Regions from separate parts of the Streptomyces roseochromogenus subsp. oscitans DS 12.976 genome, predicted to be linked through region 2. Evidence: riboswitches for the same ligand, from Rfam matches in the RefSeq annotation. Region 2 holds a riboswitch; each other region holds the start of a gene.
The links. A riboswitch is a leader RNA that binds a small molecule or an ion and turns the genes downstream of it on or off. The one in region 2 is predicted to bind cyclic di-AMP.

Region 1 (3,199 bases), 3.5 Mb from region 2:
ATAGCCGTGGCCGAGAAGATCCTCGCCGGCCAGGGCACCAAGCCGTGGGCCATGTGCGCGCTGACCGCCGGTCTGACCTCCCACTCCGGTTCGGTCGACGTGGACCCCGGCGTGAGCGGCTCCGGTGGGTCCAGTGCCGGGTCCGGCTCGTCCGGCGGCTCCGATCCGTCCGGTCTGCCGGATTCGTCCTCCTCCGGATCGAGCTCCGGCTCCGGTTCCGGCTCTGATTCCGGCTCCGGTTCCAGCTCTGACGCCAGCCCTGGCGCCGACTCGGGCTCCGGCTCCAACTCCGCCTCCGGTTCGGATTCCACCGGGCCGGATTCTCCCGGTCCGGATGCCTCCGGCTCCTCCTCGTCCGGCGCGACCGCCACGCCGGCTCCCGGTGCGAGCCCGGGCAAGGGTGCCACCGGGACCCCGGAGGCGACCGACGGCTCCACCGGTGCAAGTACCCCCAAGTCCGACAAGGGGGACGAGACCGGCTCGACCGGTGACGAAAGCCGGCAGGGGGGTGACAGCTCGCCCACGGCGACTCCCGGCACGGATGAGTCGGACAATTCCCAGCAGACCAGCGGCTCTTGGAGCCTGGTCGACACCGGCACGCTCAGCAGCGGCGGACGTCACCGTGGCGAGAGCGCGGACGAGAGCGCGGGCGCAAGCGCGGCAAACGGCCAGAACGCCCCGCGATCCGGTCGTCATGCCGACCGCGAACGGGACACCTACACCGTCCGCGAGGGCGACTCCCTCACCTCCATCGCCGACTCTCTTGGTGTCGACGGCGGATGGCATGCGCTCTACGCCGCCAACCAGAAGGTCATCGGCGCCGACCCGAACCACATCACCGCCGGTCAGACCCTGAAAGTCACGGGCGAAAAGGACGCCGAGTAGCGGGAGTTGACGCCCCGCTTCGCGCCTAATGTCCGGTTTGGCGAAAGTGTGGGATGAGTCTCAGAAGCCCTGATCGTCTTTGAAATTCCCTCGATCACCTGTCTACGGTCAGGACCGCTCGTCACCACGAGCCCCGGCAGCCGTAACGCCGAATCCTGCCAGCGGTTGCCCGGGAACAGTCGTCGCGTCATGCGCCGTAGGCAGGAGCGGGGGACCCAAGGTAAGTGCTGGAACCGGCAGTTGACGCCGGAACCGGCTTGGGGTGAAGCCGCAGGCCCGCGACAGCGGGCGTGCGGCCGGGCAACTCAACCGGCCCGAACCCGACAGCTCACCTCGCAGGCGTCGGTGAGGGGATCGATCCATGCTGTTCTCCGGCAAGGGCAAGCACCGTCGTCCGTCCAAGGCCGTCCGGGCCGTCGCGCTCGTCGGTGTCACCGGCGCCGCCGTAGCCGCCCCGCTCATGGCGGCCGGCAACGCCTCGGCCGCCACCGCCTCCGAGTGGGACACCGTCGCCCAGTGCGAGTCGGGTGGCAACTGGTCCATCAACACCGGCAACGGCTTCTACGGCGGTCTGCAGTTCTCCGCCTCCACCTGGGCCGCGTACGGCGGTACCGCCTACGCCCCGGCCGCCAACCAGGCCACCAAGGCGCAGCAGATCGCCGTCGCCGAGAAGGTCCTCGCCTCGCAGGGCAAGGGCGCCTGGCCGGTCTGCGGCACGGGCCTGTCCTCCGCCGCGTACAACGGCTCCGCCCCGAGCACCACCTCGTCGAGCAAGAGCACCGGCACCACCACCCGCTCCACCGACCAGCAGGCCGCCACCCGCTCCGCCGAGCGCACGGCCCCGGCGAAGAGCAAGACCGTCACCACCCCGACCGGCAAGAAGGTCAAGAAGGGCGACGGCGAGTACAAGGTGGTCAAGGGCGACACCCTCAGCTCCATCGCCGAGAAGCACCACGTCGCCGGCGGCTGGCAGAAGCTGTTCCAGCTGAACAAGGACATCGTCGAGGACGCCAACCTCATCTACCCGGGCCAGCAGCTGCACCTGAAGTGACACATCCGGCTCCGGCCGGATCCACGGCGCCCTCACATCGCCCCCCACACTGAAGCTCCCGTGAGGGTCACCCCCCGTCCCCACGGGCTCCCCGCCCCGGCGCGTGTTCCCCCGTACGCGCCGGGGCGGGGTCTTTTGTTTCGCGCCACGTTTCCCCACTCTTCAGTCCGGGATCATCGGAACCCCCCTTTGTTCCATCGGTGAACAATGGGTACCGTCTGCGTGTCCCTCTCCGTCCACGGGACGGTCGGTCGGTGGCTGATCCCCCGGAGACGGTTAGGCTCTAGTCGCAAGGCACAGCCGTAAGGCACACCACCTCGCACTTCCAGCGTCACATCCAAGAAGGAGATGCTCGTGCCGTCCATCGACGTCGTCGTAGCCCGGGAAATCCTGGACTCCCGAGGCAACCCCACGGTCGAGGTCGAGGTCGGCCTCGACGACGGCAGCACGGGTCGTGCCGCCGTGCCGTCCGGCGCCTCGACCGGTGCCTTCGAGGCCATCGAGCTGCGCGACGGTGACCCCAACCGCTACCAGGGCAAGGGCGTCGAGAAGGCCGTCCTCGCCGTCATCGAGCAGATCGGTCCGGAGCTGGTCGGCTACGACGCCACCGAGCAGCGCCTGATCGACCAGGCCATGTTCGACCTGGACGCCACCGACAACAAGGGCTCGCTCGGCGCCAACGCCATTCTCGGCGTCTCCCTCGCCGTCGCCCACGCCGCCTCCGAGGCCTCGGACCTCCCGCTCTTCCGCTACCTGGGCGGCCCGAACGCGCACCTGCTGCCGGTGCCGATGATGAACATCCTGAACGGCGGTTCGCACGCGGACTCCAACGTGGACATCCAGGAGTTCATGATCGCCCCGATCGGCGCGGAGTCCTTCTCCGAGGCCCTGCGCTGGGGCGCCGAGGTGTACCACACGCTGAAGAAGGTCCTGAAGAACAAGGGCCTGTCCACCGGCCTCGGCGACGAGGGCGGCTTCGCCCCGAACCTCGGCTCCAACCGCGAGGCCCTCGACCTCATCATCGAGGCCGTCAAGGAGGCCGGCTACGCCCCCGGCCAGCAGATCGCCCTCGCGCTCGACGTGGCTGCCTCCGAGTTCTACAAGGACGGCAAGTACCTCTTCGAGGGCAAGGAGCGCTCCGCCGCCGAGATGACGGAGTACTACGAGGAGCTGGTGGCGGCCTACCCGCTCGTCTCCATCGAGGACCCGCTGTTCGAGGACGACTGGGCCGGCTGGAAGGTCATCACCGACCGCATCGGCGAC
Region 2 (3,199 bases):
TACATCCAGGCGATCTTGTGGCGCAGCTGGCTGAGCATCGCGGTCAGTGAGGGGCTGCAGGAGGCCTGGGCGAGCGTCTCGTGGAACCAGCCGCCGAGTGAGCGCAGATCCTCGCTGTGCCCCCGCCTGGCCCGCTCCTGGCCCAGCCTGACCAGGCCACGCAGCACCTTCAGATGGGCCTCGGTGCGCCGCTGTGCGGCCCGGGCGGCCCCGAGCGGCTCCAGGAGCATGCGCATGTCGAGCAGATCGGCGGCCTCCTGCTCGGTCGGCTCGGCCACGCACGCGCCCGCGTGCCGGCGGGTCACCACGAAGCCCTCGGCCTCCAGGGTGCGCAGGGCCTCACGGACGGGGACGCGCGAGACGCCGTAGCGGCGGGCCAGGACTTCCTCGGTGAGGCGGCCGCCGCGCGCGTGGACACCGGCGACGATGTCGTCCCGGATCGCCGTGCACACCGAGTGCGCCGGAATACGCATGACCGACCTCCGCCTTAATCCCCGTGAAACGTCGACGATGGACGCGTGTTCCGTGACTCTATTCCAATGCGCCGGAATTTCCGACGGCGGGTCGGATTCCATGGATATTTTTTGGTCAGCGAGTACGGTCTGCACCGCGCAAAACGGCGAAAGCCCCGGCTCGGTGAGCCGGGGCGGCGGATACCGCGTGCGCGGAGGGTCAGACGTTCACGCCGTGCTTGCGGAGGTAGGCGACGGGGTCGACGTCCGAGCCGTAGTCGGGGGTCGTACGGGCCTCGAAGTGGAGGTGCGGGCCGGTGACGTTGCCGGTCGCGCCGGACAGGGCGATCTGCTGGCCCGGGGTGACCCGCTGGCCTACCGAGACGCCGATGGACGACAGATGGCCGTACTGGGTGTACATGCCGTCGGCCATCCGGATCACGATCTGGTTGCCGTATGCCCCTCCCCAGCCGGTGGAGACGACGGTGCCGGAGCCGACCGCGTGGACGGGCGTGCCGGCGGCCGCGTGGAAGTCGATGCCGGTGTGCGAGCCGGAGGACCACAGGGAGCTGCTGGCCTTGTAGCCCGTGGAGACATAGGAGTCGGCTATCGGGGCGACGAACGCGTTCAGCCGCGCGCGCTCGGCCTCGCGGGCGGCGCGGGCCTGGGCTTCGCGCTCCTGCCTGGCCTTCTCCGCCGCCGCCTTGGCCGCGGCCGCCTCGGCAGCCTTCCCCTCGGCGGCCTGCTTCTGGGCGGTGGCCTGCGCGTCGATGTGCTCGGCGATGTCGTCGCCGACGGTGATCACCGGGGTGAGGCCGGTCTGCTCGACGGAGTTCTGGGCGGCGGACGCCGGGGCGGCCGCGAGGGTGCCGATGACACCGGTGGTCGTGAGGGCCGCGATGCCGGCCGCCTGAGCGGTGGTGCGCTTGACCCGGCCGGGCTTGCGGTGCTTCCCGGTGGCGCATATGAACGCCATGAAGTGGCTGGTCCTTTCCTTCCCTCTCGCCTACCGGGTTAGCTGACGGGTTCGGAGCAGGAAGGTCTCCTACGGGCCCCCTCGCTGCCGCGCGGGCGCCCGATTCACCCCAGGGACGGTGGGTCCCCGGCTCCCCTGGCTCGCGCCGTACGGGGACTCGGCGATGGCTGTCCGGTGCCGCGGGTGCGGCGCACTGCCTGACGAACAGCCCGGCCGACGCTACGGAAGCCCGCTTTCCAACCCCAAACGGATCCGGGCTTTTGTAGCGCATCCCACAGGGCAGACAGGCAACCTCCGGAGCAAATCGGGCATCTGGGGAAGGGAGTGGAACAGCAGGGGCCCTGACGACCCGTAGGTCGTCAGGGCCCTCACACGCGCGTGCCCTTACTCGGCCGCCACCACGGTCACTTCGCCGATGCCGAGCGCCTCCACCGGCGCCTTGATCTGGGCGGCGTCACCGACGAGGACGGTCACCAGCCGGTCCACCGGGAAGGCGTTGACGACGGCCGCCGTGGCCTCCACCGTGCCCGTCACCGCCAGCTGCTGATAGAGCGTCGCCTGGAAGTCGTCGGGCAGGTGCTGCTCGACCTGGTCGGCCAGCGTGCCCGCTACGGCCGCAGCGGTCTCGTACTTCAGCGGCGCCACCCCGACGAGGTTCTGCACGGCCACGTCCCGCTCGGCGTCGGTCAGGCCGTCTGCGGCGAGGGTGCGCAGCACCTTCCACAGGTCGTCCAGCGCCGGGCCGGTATTGGGGGTGTCCACCGAGCCGCTGATGGCGAGCATCGAGGCGCCGGTGCTGTCCGGGGCGGAGCGGAGGACCTGCCCGAACGCGCGCACACCGTAGGTGTAGCCCTTCTCCTCGCGCAGGACGCGGTCCAGGCGGGAGGTGAGGGTGCCGCCGAGGCAGTAGGTGCCGAGCACCTGCGCGGGCCACACGCGGTCGTGCCGGTCGGGGCCGACGCGGCCGATCAGCAGCTGCGTCTGGACCGCGCCGGGGCGGTCCACGATGACCACACGGCCGGTGTCGTCGGCGGTCACCGGCGGCACGGGCCGCGGCTCGCCCTGGGTGCCGCTCCAGGCGCCCAGGGTGTCGCCGAGCAAGGCGTCCAGGTCGATCCCGGTGAAGTCGCCGACCACGACCGCGGTGCCCGTGGCGGGGCGTACATGCCGGTCGTAGAAGGCGCGTACGGCGGAGGCGTCGATCTTCTCGACCGTGTCCTCGGTGCCCTGGCGCGGGCGGGACATCCGCGAGGTCGCCGGGAAGAGCTCCTTGGAGAGTTCCTTGGCGGCGCGGCGGGAGGGGTTGGCCAGCTCGTGCGGGATCTCGTCCAGACGGTTGCGGACCAGCCGCTCGACCTCGCTCTCGGCGAACGCGGGCGCGCGCAGGGCGTCGGCGAGCAGGCCGAGGCCCTTGGCCAGGCGGGAGGCCGGAACCTCCAGGCTGAGCCGGACGCCGGGGTGGTCGGCGTGCGAGTCCAGCGTGGCGCCCGCGCGCTCCAGCTCGGCGGCGAACTCCTCGGCGGAGTGCTTGTCGGTGCCCTCGGAGAAGGCCCGCGCCATGATCGTGGCGACGCCGTCCAGGCCGGCCGGCTCGGCGTCCAGGGGCGCGTCCAGCAGCACCTCGACGGCGACGACCTGCTGGCCGGGGCGGTGGCAGCGCAGCACCGTCAGGCCGTTGTCGAGCGCGGTGCGCTCGGGGGCCGGGAACGCCCACGGCTTGGCCGCGCCGGGCTGCGGCTGGGGGTGGAAGTCCATGGTGGCGAGCTCGGTC
Region 3 (3,199 bases), 1.3 Mb from region 2:
GTGGAGCGGTAGTTCTGTTCCAGCAGGATCGTCGTCGCGTTCGGGTAGTCCTCCTCGAACTGGAGGATGTTGCGGATCGTCGCGCCGCGGAAGGCGTAGATCGACTGGTCCGCGTCACCGACGACACAGAGTTCGGCGGGCGGGAGATCGTACTCGCCGGGCGGGGTGTCGCCCTCCTCGGCGGAGCGTTCCCCCGTGCCGACAAGTTCCCGTACCAGTGCGTACTGGGCGTGGTTGGTGTCCTGGTACTCGTCCACCAGGACGTGCCGGAAGCGGCGGCGGTAGTGCTCGGCGACGTCCGGGAAGGCGCGCAGCAGGTTGACCGTCGTCATGATCAGGTCGTCGAAGTCGAGTGCGTTCGCCTCGCGCAGCCGCGACTGGTAGAGCGCGTAGGCCTGGGCGAGGGTCTTCTCGAAGCCGTCGGCGGCCTGGGCGGCGAAGTCCTCCTCGTCGATCAGCTCGTTCTTCAGGTTGCTGATCTTCGCGCTGAACGACTTCGGCGGGAAGCGCTTGGGATCGAGGTCCAGGTCACGGCAGACCAGAGCCATCAGGCGCTTGCTGTCGGCGGCGTCGTAGATCGAGAACGACGAGGTGAAGCCGAGCTTCTTGCTCTCCCGGCGCAGTATGCGCACGCACGCGCTGTGGAAGGTCATCACCCACATCGCGTTCGCGCGCGGGCCGACGAGATGCTCGACGCGCTCCTTCATCTCGCCGGCGGCCTTGTTGGTGAAGGTGATCGCGAGGATCTGGCCCGGGTGCACATTCCGCTCGGCGAGCAGGTGGGCGATGCGGTGGGTGAGCACACGGGTCTTGCCGGAGCCGGCGCCGGCGACGATGAGCAGCGGGGAGCCGGCGTGCACGACCGCGGCGCGCTGGTTCTCGTTCAGCCCCTCCAGGAGGGCGGCCGCGTCGAGCGCGGGGCGCGGGGCGCCGTCGCGGTAGTAGGCGTCCCGGTCCGGCGGCGCGTCGAACTTCCCGCCGAACAGATCGTCCGGAAGCGGCTCCGGAGCGTGATCGTCCTCGGGCGGTGGCGGTTGCTCCTCCTCGTGCCCGCGAGGGGTCTGGAGGTCCGCCAGGAAGCTGTCGTCAAAGAGGCTGCTCATCGCTCTCCGAGTCTAGGGCGCCCCACCGACAACCGGTCGCCGTCCCCGGAACATGGCCGGTTCGAGCGAGAGTTGATCTTCACAGCCGCCGCAGAGCCCATCTCCCGCTCACGCTGCGGAACGACCCGATGACACAGCTGTGAAACCGCCCCCAGGTCACAAAAATGTATCGGACATATCACGCACCAACCTTCACAGGAGTCACACGAGTTGGCTAGCGTGCGATCGGGCCGTACGACCCCTACCGGCGAACCTCGCCGGGCCGCACGGCCTCCGCCGAGTCCGGCGTGCCCGCGTGGCGCCCGGAGCCGGGGACCCACCGATCCTGGGGTGAATCGGCCGACTCCCGCCCGGGACGACGCCGTAGGGCAACCCTTCCGAACCGCCGCCCGAACCCGACAGCTAACCCGGTAGGCGGCCCATTGGAAGGAGTCGCCTCCCTTGGCGTCGCATCGCAAGCCGCGCCCCGGCGGGACCATCGGGGCGGGCCTCCGCACCCCCGCCCTCGCCACCGCCGCCCTCACCTCCATGGCCGTGCTCTCGCAGAGCGCCGAGGCCGCCCCGGGAACCGATCACGCCAAGCCGAGCCTGGAGGAGGTCGAGAAGAAGGTCGACGACCTCTACCGCCAGGCCGAGTCGGCGACTGACAAGTACAACGCGGCCAAGGAACGCACCGGCAGACAGCGGGGACGCGTCGACGCGCTCCGCGACGACGTCGCCCGGCGCACCGAACGCCTCAACAAGGCCCGCGAGGAGCTGGGCTCCTTCGCCGCGGCCCAGTACCGCTCAGGCATGGCCGCGCCCCCCACGGCCACTTTCCTGCTCGCGGACAACCCGCAGGACTACTTCGACGAGAGCCAGCTGATGAACCGGCTGACCTCGCGGGAGAAGAGCGAGGTCGACGCCTACATAGGCGAGCAGGCCGCGACCATGAAGAAACGGCGGGAGGCCGCGGAGAGCCTGCAGACCCTCACCGATTCGCAGCACGACCTGCAGACCGCCAAGGCCACCGTCCAGAAGAAACTCGCCTCCGCGCGCGAGCTGCTGTCGCAGCTGACCGCCCAGGAGAAGGCGCGGCTGGCCGAAATCGAGCGGAAGCAGCAGGAGGAAGCGGCGCGCAAGGCGGCCGAGCTGGCGAAGCGGCAGGCCGAGCAGCAGCAGGCCGGCTCGTCGTCGTCCTCGTCCACGGGGTCCGGATCCGCTTCTGGAACTGGTTCTGGTTCTGGTTCGTCGACGGGCTCCGGCTCGGGCGGCTCCTCGACGTCCGGCTCGTACGACACGAAGGCCGAGAAGGCGATCGCCTTCGCCCGCTCGCAGATCGGCAAGCCGTATGTGTGGGGCGCCACAGGGCCTGACTCCTACGACTGCTCGGGCCTGACCCAGGCCGCCTGGAAGGCCGCCGGGGTCACGCTTCCGCGCACCACGTACGACCAGGTCAACGCCGGCACCACGGTCTCCCTGGCCAGTGCCCGGCCGGGCGACCTGGTCTTCTTCTACGACGACATCAGCCACGTCGGCGTCTACATAGGCAACGGCATGATGATCCACGCCCCGAAGCCGGGCGCGTACGTCCGCGAGGAGTCGATCTACTACGGCGGCGCATCGATCATCCACAGCGTGGTCCGACCGGGCTGACCGTCGCCGGGCTCGGGGTACGTGCCGGCCTTTCGTGCTCCACGCGCGCGTGGGCCGCAAGAACACCGGTACGCACGCGTGGCGGTGCTTTTGCGCTCCACGCGCGCGTGCCCTTCCCGGGCAGGGATCACTCGGCTCCCTAGCATCGGCGCATGCCCGGCATCTCAGGTCTGCGTGCGTGGTGGGCGGACCGGCCTCCCGCGGCCGGGGCCGCCGTGATGGCGACCGGCGTCCTGTCGGTGGGCCTGCGTCTGACCGGCGCCGAGGCTCTCTCCCGGGTGACGTTGGCGATGGCCTGCGTCGCCTGGGTGGCACTGGCCGCCGACTTCGTCCTACGGCTGTTCGCCGAGCGGCAGCGCTGGGTGGTCGAGGCGGGCAGCCCCGGCGCACTCGCCGCCGTCGCCGCGACCACAGTGCTCGGCACCCGGATCTCGGCGCTGGGCCGGCAGACCCTGGCCGAG
Region 4 (3,199 bases), 2.7 Mb from region 2:
CCTCATGCGCTACGAGCCCACGGCCCCCGGCACCGGCCCGTTCCCCGCCGCCGCCGACCGTCACTGGCTGCGCACCGCCTGCGAACTCGCCGCGCTGTGCCCGCCCTCGCCCACGGCGTTCAGCGTGGGTGCGGTGGTGGTCGCCGCCGACGGTACGGAGCTGGCCCGCGCCCACTCGCGCGAGGGGGACGACCCCGTGGTCCACGCGGAGGAGGCCGCGCTCGCGAAGATCGACCCGGCGGACCCTCGGCTGCCTGCCGCCACCGTCTACAGCAGCCTGGAGCCGTGCGCCCGGCGTGCCTCCCGCCCCGCGCCGTGCTCCGAGCTGATCCTCCGGGCCGGGGTACGGCGGGTGGTCACTGCCTGGCAGGAGCCGGACACGTTCGTGGCGGGCGCCGACGGTAGGGGGATTCTGGTGAAGGGCGGCGCCGAGGTGGTCGTACTGCCGGAGTACGAGGACCAGGCCAAGGCGCCGAACAGGCACCTGCTGGGGTGATCCGCCCGGAAAGCCTTCAGGACCGGTGAAGACACTCAGCGCCGGTGGAAAGACTCAGGGCCCGGAAACCAATGGTTTCCGGGCCCTGAGTCTTCAGTAGCGGGGACAGGATTTGAACCTGCGACCTCTGGGTTATGAGCCCAGCGAGCTACCGAGCTGCTCCACCCCGCGTCGTTGTGTTCACCAGTGTACGCCATGCGCAGCACCGCATGCACACGGGTTGACCAGGGGCGCGGACCGGCGTCATCCGCCCGGGCCAAGAAGCTCGCCCCGTTCACTTACGGTGACCGGACGACCGCCCTCCGCATAACGCCTGAGACACCATCAAAAACTCCGACACTCCTGAACGATGGTCAACTCGACCGATTTGCAGCGTTCCTGACCGGTAAGTCCCCGTCGGAAAGCGCGAATGATCATGCCGAACGGCTTGGAAAGTGACTCTGGGGTCTATTAACGTTCGATAACGCAGCGCGGTCGTCCCAGCCGTCACAAGAGGCGGCTCCGTGCGCACGCGCCGAATCCCGCAAGGGAACCGGGGAACCACCACCTTGGGGTGAATCACGCGGATACTGACGTGAACTCGTCGAGTCCACGCCCGGTATACGCGCGTAGGAGACCTTCCTGCTCCGAACCCGTCAGCTAACCCGGTAGGCGGAGGAAGGAAAGGAGCACGCCCGAGTGGCGTCCAACCGGCCTGCCCCAGAAGCCCCGTTCGTGCCCGCGCAACCCGAGCCGGAGACCTTCGGCTACGGCTCCTACCGCGGCGAGGAGGGCCCCTGGGAGGAGTGGAACCCCACCGAGGAATCCCTCACCACCGTCCGCGGCCGGCACCGTGTCGCCAAGCAGCGCGGCGGATTCGCGCGCAGCTCCACCGTCCTCGGCGTCGGCGTGATGGCCGCCGTCGGCGCGGGCGGCATGGCCAGCGCCAACACCGGCAAGCCGCCGGTCTCCATATCCCTGCCGGACTCCGTCACCCACTTCTTCGGCGACGACTCCTCCCACCAGGCCACCGCCACCGGGCTCAGCAAGGTCGGCGTGACCTCCGAGAGCGCCGACAGCGGTGACGCCGGCGAGGCGCTGCGCAACCGGATCATGGCCCAGGCCGAGCAGCAGCAGAGCAAGGCCGACAGCAAGGCCACCGCCGCCGCGCTCGCCGCCGCCGAGAAGCAGACCGCCGCCGCCGCGGCCAAGGCGGAGAAGGAGGCCGCCGCCAAGGCCGCCGACGCCCAGGCGAAGGCGGAGGCCGACGCCAAGAAGGCGGCCGAGGCCAAGCGGCTGGCCGAGCTGGCCAAGCAGTACACCCTGCCCGTCGTCTCGTACACGATCACCGGCACCTTCGGCCAGCCCGGCGCGATGTGGTCCTCCGGCTACCACACCGGCCTCGACTTCGCCGCCCCCACCGGCACCCTCATCAAGGCCATCCACGGCGGCACGATCACCGAGGCGGGCTGGGCCGGCGCCTACGGCTACCGCACCGTCCTGACCCTGGACGACGGCACCGAGCTGTGGTTCTGCCACCAGTCCTCGATCAACGTCTCGGTCGGCCAGAAGGTCTCCACCGGCGATGTCATCGGGCGCATCGGCGCCACCGGCAATGTCACCGGCCCGCACCTCCACCTGGAGGTCCACCCGAACGGCCAGGCATCCGCCATCGACCCGGCGCCGTGGCTGCGGGACAAGGGCCTCAACCCCTGAGCATGGCATTCGTGTGAACGCGACGCCGGCGGCGGAATGAGATCATCCACCGCCGGCGTTCATGCTGAGCATGACGTCTTTGCGCACACTCGGCTCTTCCGACATCGAGGTCTTCCCGCTCTCCCTCGGCGGCAACGTCTTCGGCTGGACCGCCGACGAGGAGACCTCCTTCGCCGTCCTCGACGCCTACGCGGCGGCGGGCGGCAACTTCATCGACACCGCCGACGCCTACTCCGCCTGGATCGAGGGCAACAAGGGCGGCGAGTCCGAGACGATCATCGGCAAGTGGGTCAAGGCCCGCGGCAACCGTGACAACGTCGTCATCGCCACCAAGGTCAGCCAGCACCCCGAGTACCAGGGCCTGTCCGCCGCCAACATCAAGGCCGCCGCCGACGCCTCCCTGCGCCGCCTGGACACCGACTACATCGACCTCTACTACACCCACTTCGACAAGCCCGAGGTCCCGGTCGAGGAGATCATCGGCGCCCTCGACGAGCTGGTGAAGGCGGGCAAGGTCCGGCACATCGCCGCCTCCAACATCACCCCCGAGCGCCTCAAGGCCTCCCTCGACTTCTCCGACCGCGAGGGCCTGGCCCGCTATGTCGCCCTCCAGCCCCACTACAACCTGGTCTCCCGCGACACCTACGAGGGCCCGCTGCAGGACCTGGCCGCCAAGGAGGGTCTGTCCGCGGTCCCGTACTTCTCCCTCGCCGCGGGCTTCCTGACCGGCAAGTACCGCCCCGGCACCACGGTCGACAGCGCCCGCGCGGGCCGGGCCCAGCAGTACGCGGACTCCGAGCGCGGCCAGAAGGTCCTCACGGCCCTGGACGAGATCGCCGCCGCGCATGAGGTCCCCGTCGCCACGGTCGCCCTCGCCTGGCTCGGCGCCCAGCCGACCATCACCGCCCCGATCGCCTCGGCCCGCACGGTGGAGCAGCTCCCGGCGCTGCTGGGGGCGGCGGACCTGAAGCTGACGGACGAGGAAGTGGCGAGCCTGACGGAGGCGTC

Region 1: linked by a shared signal. The riboswitch ahead of M878_RS74835 (LysM peptidoglycan-binding domain-containing protein) and the one ahead of M878_RS59930 (M23 family metallopeptidase) in region 2 are both predicted to bind cyclic di-AMP.
Region 3: linked by a shared signal. The riboswitch ahead of M878_RS65330 (C40 family peptidase) and the one ahead of M878_RS59930 (M23 family metallopeptidase) in region 2 are both predicted to bind cyclic di-AMP.
Region 4: linked by a shared signal. The riboswitch ahead of M878_RS71115 (M23 family metallopeptidase) and the one ahead of M878_RS59930 (M23 family metallopeptidase) in region 2 are both predicted to bind cyclic di-AMP.

The regions. Positions count from the first base shown of each region.
Region 1 is NZ_CM002285.1:5,823,353-5,826,551, forward strand. Features, by position in the region: gene M878_RS74830 (LysM peptidoglycan-binding domain-containing protein) at 1-885, shown strand, start outside; cyclic di-AMP (ydaO/yuaA leader) riboswitch at 1,068-1,242, shown strand; gene M878_RS74835 (LysM peptidoglycan-binding domain-containing protein) at 1,247-1,936, shown strand; gene eno (phosphopyruvate hydratase) at 2,291-3,199, shown strand, end outside.
Region 2 is NZ_CM002285.1:2,303,647-2,306,845, forward strand. Features, by position in the region: gene M878_RS59925 (GntR family transcriptional regulator) at 1-473, opposite strand, end outside; gene M878_RS59930 (M23 family metallopeptidase) at 673-1,428, opposite strand; cyclic di-AMP (ydaO/yuaA leader) riboswitch at 1,441-1,601, opposite strand; gene M878_RS59935 (M16 family metallopeptidase) at 1,813-3,199, opposite strand, start outside; gene M878_RS59940 (M16 family metallopeptidase) at 3,198-3,199, opposite strand, start outside.
Region 3 is NZ_CM002285.1:3,616,651-3,619,849, forward strand. Features, by position in the region: gene pcrA (DNA helicase PcrA) at 1-1,103, opposite strand, end outside; cyclic di-AMP (ydaO/yuaA leader) riboswitch at 1,368-1,537, shown strand; gene M878_RS65330 (C40 family peptidase) at 1,545-2,738, shown strand; gene M878_RS65335 (tellurite resistance/C4-dicarboxylate transporter family protein) at 2,891-3,199, shown strand, end outside.
Region 4 is NZ_CM002285.1:4,969,302-4,972,500, forward strand. Features, by position in the region: gene M878_RS71105 (dihydrofolate reductase family protein) at 1-496, shown strand, start outside; tRNA gene M878_RS71110 (tRNA-Met) at 594-667, opposite strand; cyclic di-AMP (ydaO/yuaA leader) riboswitch at 999-1,165, shown strand; gene M878_RS71115 (M23 family metallopeptidase) at 1,175-2,191, shown strand; gene M878_RS71120 (aldo/keto reductase) at 2,262-3,199, shown strand, end outside.